3 regions of the Bacterioplanoides pacificum genome follow, and region 1 is predicted to be linked to each of the others. Evidence: predicted binding sites of a transcription regulator. Region 1 holds the regulator's gene; each other region holds the start of a gene.
The links. Region 1 encodes sigma-54, which starts transcription at its own class of promoters, with help from an activator protein. Its sites were predicted from a motif close to TGGCACNNNNNTTGCTNT; they were not measured.
Positions count from the first base shown of each region.

Region 2: the regulator sigma-54 is predicted to act here: its motif matches at 1,332-1,349, upstream of fliE (flagellar hook-basal body complex protein FliE).
Region 3: the regulator sigma-54 is predicted to act here: its motif matches at 1,559-1,576, upstream of atzF (allophanate hydrolase).

Region 1 covers NZ_JBHRYB010000016.1:64,276-67,412, reverse strand. Annotated here, with positions in the region: gene lptB (LPS export ABC transporter ATP-binding protein) at 1-321, shown strand, start outside; gene ACFOMG_RS16230 (RNA polymerase factor sigma-54) at 466-2,055, shown strand; gene hpf (ribosome hibernation-promoting factor, HPF/YfiA family) at 2,101-2,403, shown strand; gene ptsN (PTS IIA-like nitrogen regulatory protein PtsN) at 2,427-2,879, shown strand; gene rapZ (RNase adapter RapZ) at 2,962-3,137, shown strand, end outside.
Region 2 covers NZ_JBHRYB010000015.1:83,725-86,861, forward strand. Annotated here, with positions in the region: gene ACFOMG_RS15295 (sigma-54-dependent transcriptional regulator) at 1-1,303, shown strand, start outside; gene fliE (flagellar hook-basal body complex protein FliE) at 1,440-1,823, shown strand; gene fliF (flagellar basal-body MS-ring/collar protein FliF) at 1,838-3,137, shown strand, end outside.
Region 3 covers NZ_JBHRYB010000025.1:66,621-69,757, reverse strand. Annotated here, with positions in the region: gene ppx (exopolyphosphatase) at 1-1,285, shown strand, start outside; gene atzF (allophanate hydrolase) at 1,639-3,137, shown strand, end outside.

The DNA.
Region 1 (3,137 bases):
ATGGCGTTATCCGGTGGAGAACGCCGGCGGGTCGAAATTGCCCGGGCGCTGGCTGCTGAACCGTCTTTTATTTTACTCGACGAACCTTTCGCCGGTGTTGACCCGATTTCTGTGTCTGACATCATGGACATCATTCGCCAGCTGCGGGATCGCGGTATTGGTGTATTAATTACCGACCACAACGTGCGGGAAACCCTGGCGATCTGCGAAAAAGCCTATATCGTCGGCGGTGGTCATATTATTGCTGAAGGCAACGCCGAAGAAGTCCTGGCCAACGAACAGGTGCGCAAAGTGTACCTGGGTGATGATTTCCGGTTGTGAGTAACAGCCCGGTTTGTTGCTCACAAGCAATATTTATGACATCTCGGTTAAAACAGGGATTCCAAGTGCACGGGCTTTGCCTATAATGCAAAGTATTGGTTGGCCACATACGAGGCCTGACATTCGCGTGACTATCGACACTTTATGAAAGCATCACTCCAGTTAAAGATGGGTCAGCAGCTGACCATGACACCACAGCTGCAACAAGCTATTCGTTTGTTACAGCTGTCGACACTGGATCTGCAACAGGAAATTCAGGAAGCGCTCGACTCCAACCCAATGCTCGAAAATGAAGAGCACGACAGCGACGACTACAGCGACGGCAATGATCAGGGCGAAGGCAACGACTACAGCAACGACCAGGACAGTCGCGCCTCTGACAACGACAGCAACGACCAGCACAACAGCGATAGCCTGAACGACTACAGCGCCAGTGCCGATAACAGCAGCACGGCTAACGACAGCGATTACGATGTTCAGGGCAGCGACAGCCAGGAGCTGGGGGATCACTTATCCAACCAGCAACTGCCCGATGACCTGCCGGTCGACAGCAACTGGGACGACACCTATCAGCCTACCGCCGGCGTGGCATCCAGCGCTGGTCCGGCTGACGACGACTTCGATTACGATTCCCGCCATGCCACCACCGATGATCTGCAGGATCATTTATTGTGGCAACTCAACCTGACACCGATGTCGGACACCGACCGTGAAATCGCGCTGATGTTTATCGACGGCGTCGACAGCGACGGTTATCTGCACACCAGCATCGAAGACGTACTGGAAAGCATCGATCCGGAACTGGATGTCGAAGAAGACGAAGTCAAAGTCGTCTTACGACGCCTGCAACAGTTTGATCCGGCCGGAGTGTTCTGCCGCGACCTGCGAGAATGCCTGTTATTGCAACTGGCCCAGCTGCCCGCTGAAACCCCGTGGCTGACAGAAGCCCAGCTGGTGATCAGCGACTATATCGATATGCTCGGCAGCAAAGATTATCCGACCCTGATGCGCAAAACCAAGCTGAAGGAAGACAGCCTGAAGTCGGTGATGCGACTGATTAAAGAACTCAATCCGAAACCCGGTGCCGGCATCTCTCCCGACCAGGCAGAGTACGTTGTGCCGGATGTGATTGTACGCAATATCCGCGATGAATGGCGGGTCGAACTCAACCCCGACATTGCCCCCCGCTTGCGGGTAAACGAAAGTTATGCGGCACTGGTAAAACGTTCGGATAACAGCCCCGACAACACCTTTATTAAAGATCACCTGCAGGAAGCACGCTGGTTTATCAAAAGCCTGCAAAGCCGTAACGATACCCTGCTGAAAGTGGCGACCAAAATTGTCGAATACCAGATCGAGTTTTTCGAAGAAGGCGAAGAAAAAATGAAGCCGCTGGTATTGCATGACATCGCCGAGGCGGTAGGCATGCACGAGTCCACCATTTCCCGGGTGACCACACAAAAATACATGCACACTCCACGTGGCATTTTTGAGCTGAAATATTTCTTCTCCAGCCACGTCAGCACAGATACCGGTGGCGAATGTTCGTCCACCGCGATCCGTGCCATGATCAAAAAACTGATCGCCGAAGAAAACCAGCGCAAGCCGTTAAGCGACAATAAAATTGCCGCCATGCTGGGTGACAAGGGGATCAAAGTCGCACGTCGTACGGTGGCAAAATATCGTGAAGCCATGCATATTCCACCATCCAACGAACGCAAGCAGCTGATCTGATCAGCCGTTGATACACCTCAGACAAAATTAAAGAAGGAGTCTGATATGCAAATTAATGTTAGTGGCCACCACGTGGAAATCACTGAAGCAATGCAAGCCCACGTGGAAGAAAAAATGGGCAAAATCACCCGTCACTTTGATAACGTGACCACTGCTCAGGTCACTCTGACCGTGGAAAAAGACGAACGTCACCACGCCGAAGCCACCATTCATGTCAGCGGTGCCGACCTGAACGCCAGCGCTGACAGCGACGACATGTACGCGGCCATTGATGCCATGATCGACAAGCTGGACCGCCAGGTGCTGAAGCACAAAGAAAAAATGGTTGCCCGCCAACACGGCCACTGATTATTACCCAAGAAGGTTGATCCATGACCATCGCCGATATTCTGAGCGCCGAGCGCACTGAAATTGATGTACCGATTTCCAGCAAGAAAAAACTGTTGGAATATCTCGGGCAGATTATTTCAGCGCAGCTGAAAGACAGCGCCGCTGACGATATTTTTGAGCGCCTGCTGGGCCGCGAGCGGCTCGGCAGTACAGGTATCGGTGAAGGTATTGCCATTCCGCACTGCCGTCTGCCCAACTGCGAACAGGCCTTTGGCGTGTTATTACGGCTGGAACAACCGATTGATTTTGACGCCATCGACCGCCAGCCGGTCGACCTGGTGTTTGCGTTGCTGGTACCGGAAGAAGCAACGGAAGAACATCTTCAGGTATTGTCGATGCTGGCCAGAAATTTCAATGAACCCGATTTCCGCCAGGCATTACGCAACGCTCCGGACGCCAGTCAGTTATTTAAGCGGGCATTGCTGGCCAGCTGACAAAAGTCATCGGCACGCCATAAACATCTGCTATAACTGACACACTCCCTAACACACCTGACGAAAAGTTAAGGACAAGCTTATGCGCCTTGTGGTTATCAGCGGACGCTCAGGATCGGGTAAATCCAGTGCTCTGCATGTATTGGAAGACCTGGGCTTTTATTGCATCGACAATCTGCCCATCGGCCTGCTCAACGATCTGGTACGTGAAACCCATCATGAAGAGCGGTTATCGAAAGTGGCCGTCAGTATCGATGC
Region 2 (3,137 bases), on a different contig from region 1:
CACTCTGATGATTAAAGGTCATGAGGTATTAGAGGCACCAAACGGTATTGAGGGTATGGCTATGGTGCAGGCGCAGAGTCTCGATCTGGTGTTATCGGATATCAATATGCCGGGAATGGATGGCCTGGAGTTGCTGGATAGCGTTAAGCAGGCACATCCCTGGTTGCCCATGGTATTGATGACAGCCTACGGCGATGTGGGGCAGGCAGTGAAAGCCATGCAGCGTGGCGCGAATGATTATCTGATGAAGCCGTTTGAACTGGCCGAGCTGGATGCGTTATTAAAACCGTTTAATCACAGTGCGGACAGCGGTAATGATTCTGAACCGGTATGTGAGGCGGTGGCTTCACAGCAGTTATTTCAGCTGGCACAGCGCGTCGCTCAAACGGACTCTACGGTATTAATCAGTGGTGAAAGTGGTACCGGTAAAGAAGTACTGGCGCGTTATATTCATCAGCAATCGGAACGGAAAAACCAGCCGTTTGTAGCGATTAACTGTGCCGCCATTCCGGAGAATATGCTGGAAGCTATGTTGTTCGGTTATGAAAAAGGTGCCTTCACCGGGGCCTATAATGCGATGCCGGGAAAATTCGAGCAGGCGGATGGTGGCACCTTATTGCTGGATGAAATTACCGAAATGGACATGGGTCTGCAGGCAAAATTATTGCGCGTATTGCAGGAACGTCAGGTTGAGCGCTTGGGTGGGAAAAAGGTCATCGATCTGGATGTGCGTATTATCGCAACCACTAACCGTGAACTGGCAGACTATGTGGCGGACGGTAATTTCCGGGAAGACTTATATTACCGCCTCAGTGTGTTCCCTCTGCAATGGTTGCCTCTGCGTGAACGGCGTGACGATATTCTGCCTCTAGCAATGCGGCTGTTAGCCCATCATGCACAAAAAATGAAGCGTCCGGTACCACAACTGCTGCCCGAAGCTGAGCAGAAGTTGTTATCTCATCCGTGGCCCGGGAATGTCCGTGAACTGGACAACACGATGCAACGGGCGCTGATTATTCAGACCGGCCCGCAACTGCAGGCCAATGATTTTATTCTGACACCTGTGCCTAAAAACCGTCAGCTCGATAATGTCTCAACCACCGAAATGATGACGCTGGATGAGGGGCAGCTTGGCAGCGACCTGAAAAACCGCGAAGTTGAGTTGATTGTTCGTGCCCTGAAAGAAGAACCAAGTCGTAAAGAAGCCGCCGACCGGCTGGGGATCAGCCCACGGACACTGCGTTATAAGGTTGCGCGGCTGCGCGATGAGGGTATTGATGTTGAGACTATGGTGCTGGCCTGAAAAAGGCCGGCAATAAAAATCTGATTTTTGGCAAGCTGTTTGCAATCAACGAATAAGAGTTAAAAAAATGACGTTTATTTTATAAAGCTGCGTCATTAAATAGTTGATTTCCCATCAGGGCAGTGAGGTAAGGGTTATGGTTAATAATCGTGTTGATGTGAATGCCGTACTGATGCAGATGCGTCAGGTTAAAGACCAGATCCGCAGTAATCACGAAAATCAGGCCAGTCAGGTGGATCAGGTACGGCCACAGGCCGTTTCCGGGCTGGAAAAAACCGCCAGCACGGAAAACAGTGCACCGGATTTTCAGCAGATGTTTACCAATGCCATTAATACCGTCAACGAAAATCAGAAAACCTCCGGTGATTTGCAGCAGCGTTTTGAACAGGGGGATCCATCAGTGGATCTGCCGGAAGTTATGATTGCTATGCAAAAATCTTCAGTGTCTTTTCAGGCGATGACCCAGGTGCGTAATAAACTGGTTGAAGCTTACAAAGACGTTATGAATATGCCGGTGTAAGCAGGGGTTAAGCTATGGAAAACGTTCCGGCACAAACCCAGCCCGGCAGCGATAATCCGGCCAGTACCGATCCGGATTTACCGGCTCAGAATAGCGCTCCGGAAGACGGCGCTCATCCGGTACTGAGTGGTTTTAATAAACTGACCATCGTCCGCCAGGTCGGGGTTATCGCCGGTGTGGCACTGGTGATTGCGCTGGCGATTGCCATTATGATCTGGTCTCAGGATCCGACTTATAAACCCTTAATTACCCGTCTGCAGGACCATAACGCCCAGGATATTATTGAAGTCCTGCAGCGTGAAGGTATTCCGTTTGAAATTGATCCCGGCTCGCAGATTCTGCTGGTGCAGGCCGGTGACCTGCACGACGCGCGCATGGTGCTGGCATCAGCCAGTCTGATCGATGATAAAACCGTGGGCCTGGAAGTACTTGATCAGGACAGCAAATTAGGCACCTCGCAGTTTATTGAAAATGCCCGTTATCGGCGTGGTTTAGAAGGTGAATTATCGCGCACGATTACGTCGGTAAAAGCGGTGCGTAATGCCCGGGTACATTTAGCGCTGCCAAAACAGTCGGTGTTTGTGCGCGACCATCGCAAACCCAGAGCATCGGTCTTTGTTGAAATATACCCAGGCCGGGAACTGTCAAAAAATCAGGTTGAGGCGATTGTTAACCTGGTTGCTTCCAGTGTGGCGGAAATGGATCGGGCTGATGTATCAGTGGTTGATCAGCACGGTAATCTGTTGTCTAAAGCCGAAGAACAGAGCGAAGAAATGCTGGCCACCAGACAGCTGGAATACACCGAAAAAGTTGAGGATTCTGTGGCTCAGGCGGTGAATAATATTCTGCGTCCGGTGCTGGGTCAGGAAAACTACAAAGCCGAAGTCTCGGCCGATATTGATTTTACCGTACAGGAGCAAACCGAAGAGCTGTATAACCCGGATTTAATTGCCCTGCGCAGTGAGCAGTTAATTGATGAAGAAAACAGCGGTAAGCAGAATGGCGGTATTCCGGGAGCATTGTCGAATCAGCCGCCACAGGACGCCGCCGCTCCTGAACAGGCCACGGGTGCTGGTGGCGCTGCTGGTGCCAATGTCAACCGCCGCTCGGAAGCCACACGCAACTATGAAGTCGATCGTACGTTGAGTTTTAAACAGCATCAGGTAGGCCGCATCCGCCGTCTGACGGTTGCTGTGGTGGTCAATGATCGCGAAACCCTGAACGCTGATGGTGATACGGTTTATGTGCCCTGGCAGGAAGCCGATCTGCAGCGCCTGGAAGTACTGGTGAAGGATGCTGTTGGCTTCAGTGCTG
Region 3 (3,137 bases), on a different contig from region 1:
GCGTATTCAGGGTATGAACCCCGACCGTGTCAGCGTGCTGGCTACCAATGCGTTACGGGCGGCGCGTAATCGGCAGCAGTTTATTGAGCGGGCGGAGGCCATTCTGGGCTATCCGATCGAAGTGATTGCCGGGCGTGAAGAAGCGCGGCTGATTTATCTGGGGGTGTCTCATGCACTGGCCGATGATCAGGGCAAGCGCCTGGTTGTCGACATTGGTGGTGGCTCCACCGAGTTTATTATCGGCGAACGGTTTGAGCCAAAAGCACTGGAAAGCCTGCACATGGGGTGTGTGTCTTTTACCCAGCGTTATTTTCCTGGCGGGGTGATTAATGAAGCCCATTTTCAGGAAGCGGTAGCTGCGGCGCGTCAGGAGCTGCTGAATATCGAAGCGGCTTATAAGCAGTTGGGCTGGACCGGTGCGGTGGGCTCTTCCGGTACCATTCGCGCGGCGGAGCAGGCGGTGCAGGAAAATGGCTGGAGTCAGGATGGCCTCAGCCGTGAGGGCTTGCAGCACCTGCAGCATCGCATGCTGCAGTTTAATCATATTGATGACGTTGAGTTAGACGGGGTAAAACCCGAGCGTGCTCAGGTGTTTATTGGTGGTCTGGCGATTCTGACGGCGGTGTTTGAAACCTTTGGCCTGCAACAGATGGTGTATTCCGATGGTGCCTTGCGTGAGGGTGCGTTGTGGGACCTGGTTGGGCGCTCGACCCACGAAAATGTGCGTGAACGGGTGGTGCAGTCGCTGGCGCAACGCTTTTATGTCGATACCGATCAGGCTGAGCGGGTAGCGCAGATGGCGGAAGCACTGTTTGATCAGGTCGCCGCTGACTGGCAGATGGGCCCCAGCTGGAAACACTGGTTGCGCTGGGCCGCAACCCTGCACGAAATTGGTTTAAGTATTGCTCATTCCGGCTTTCATAAACACGGAGCGTATTTATTACAGAACTCCGACCTGCTGGGCTTTACCCGTCAGGGCCAGGCTGCGCTTGGTGCTCTGGTGCGTTGTCACCGGCGGAAGTTTTCCAGCGAAGTGTTTGAGGCGGTGTCGGCCAGTCGTCGGCCAACGGCGTTGCGTTTGGCAGTATTATTACGCCTGGCCGTGTTACTGAATCACAGCCGTGGCGCGCATCATGTGCCGCTGCCGGCATTGCGGGTCAGGGAGCAACAATTGCAATTGACGTTGCCCGCCGGCTGGCTGGAGCAACATCCACTGACGGCGCGGGACTTACGTTCGGAGGCGGATTATCTGGCGGCTGCCGGCTGGCAACTGCATATCTGCTGAAGCGGGCCGATCGTGGATTCATAATAAAGCTGCGTATTTATCGCAGCTTTTTTATGCCGGATTGTTGTGTGCCTGATTGTTGTGTGCCTGATTGTTGTGTGCCACGCACTGTCTTAATTCACTTTTTTTTCACCGGGCTTTATTGCGGTGCACTCATTTTTTATTGTCCGGTGTGAATATGTCTCCCTTTTCTGTAAAAAATATTTCCCGAAAGCCCATTCTGGCGGGCTTTAATTAAATAATCTGACTGGCCGGATAATTATTTTTCCGGGTTGGCACGGTCATCGCTTTGTCACTTGTATACAAGTATGAATTCAGATCCGCAGCGGCGGACGTGACAAGAGCAGCTAATAATGACAACGGAACTTTTAAACACCCAGGGCTGGTCGGTACAGGACTGGCTGAATGCCTATCGCCAGGGGGGAAACCCGCAGAATTTATTAACCGGGTTGCTAAACCAGTTAATAAACAGCGAGCAGGTGGATGGCAATATTCGATACGGCAGCAGCTGGATCAGCCTGGCCGATGCAACAAATCTGCAACAACAGCTGGATGAATTGCAGCAGCGATTACAGCAAAACCAGGGAGATCTGTCAGCGTTACCGTTATACGGTGTTCCTTGTGCAATAAAAGATAATATTAATGTAATGGGCTTTAATACCACCGCTGCCTGCCCGGAATATTCATTTGCGCCACAACAGGATGCTTTTGCCGTTAGTTTATTACGCCGTGCCGGGGCCATTATTATCGGTAAAACCAATCTCGATCAGTTTGCTACCGGACTGGTCGGCACCCGTTCACCTTATGGTGCGGTTAAAAACCCGTTTAATGCTGACTACATCAGTGGTGGCTCAAGCTCAGGTTCTGCTGTGGCGCTGGCCAGTGGTCAGGTTGCGTTTGCCTTAGGTACAGATACCGCAGGCTCCGGGCGGGTACCTGCCGGCTTTAATCATATTGTTGGTTTAAAAGCGACGCCGGGCGCAATCAGCTGCCGTGGTGTGATACCGGCATGCCGCAGTCTTGATTGTGTATCCGTGTTTGCGCTGAATAATGCCGATGCCGGTTACATCTATCAGCTGCTGGCCGTGTATGACGAACAGGATGAATACAGTCGTGTTCGCCCGCCAGTGGCCGAGAACCCGATCCGTACGTTAGGTATTCCGGCAACCAGTGAGTGGTTTGGTGATGAGCAACAACAACTGGCCTATAACAAAGCCTGCGCTCAGGCACGCGCCGCCGGTTACCGTTTAACCGAAATCGACTTTACGCCGTTTTTCCAGCTGGCGGAATTATTGTATCAGGGCCCCTGGGTAGCGGAACGGTATGCGGCGGTAGGTGAGTTTTTATTACAAAGCTTACCGGGCATTAACGATACGGTGAAAAAGATCATAACGGCGGGCTGTGATGGCAGTGCCGTGGATGCTTTTAAAGCCGAATATCAACGTCAGCAACTGGTACGAAAAATTGAGCAGCAGTTCAGCCAGGTCGATGCCTTATTTGTACCAACCACTCCATTGTTTCCGACTCTGAAACAGGTTGAAGATGCTCCGGTTGAAGTAAACAGTCAGCTGGGGCGGTATACCAATTTTGTTAACCTGGCGAATTTATCCGCCATCGCGTTACCTGCGCAACGGCGCATGGATGAGTTGCCGTTTGGAATTACCGTCATCGCTCCGGCCTGGCATGAACTGGCACTCAGCCAGTTTGCCGCGCACTGGCAGGCACAGCTGCAATTACCACTGGCACCTTTGGTCAATGGCCAGCAACAGCAAGACAGCGTAGTGGTTGCAGTCGTGGGGGCTCATTTGACGGGTATGCCGCTGAATCATCAGCTGACCAGCCGAGATGCAGT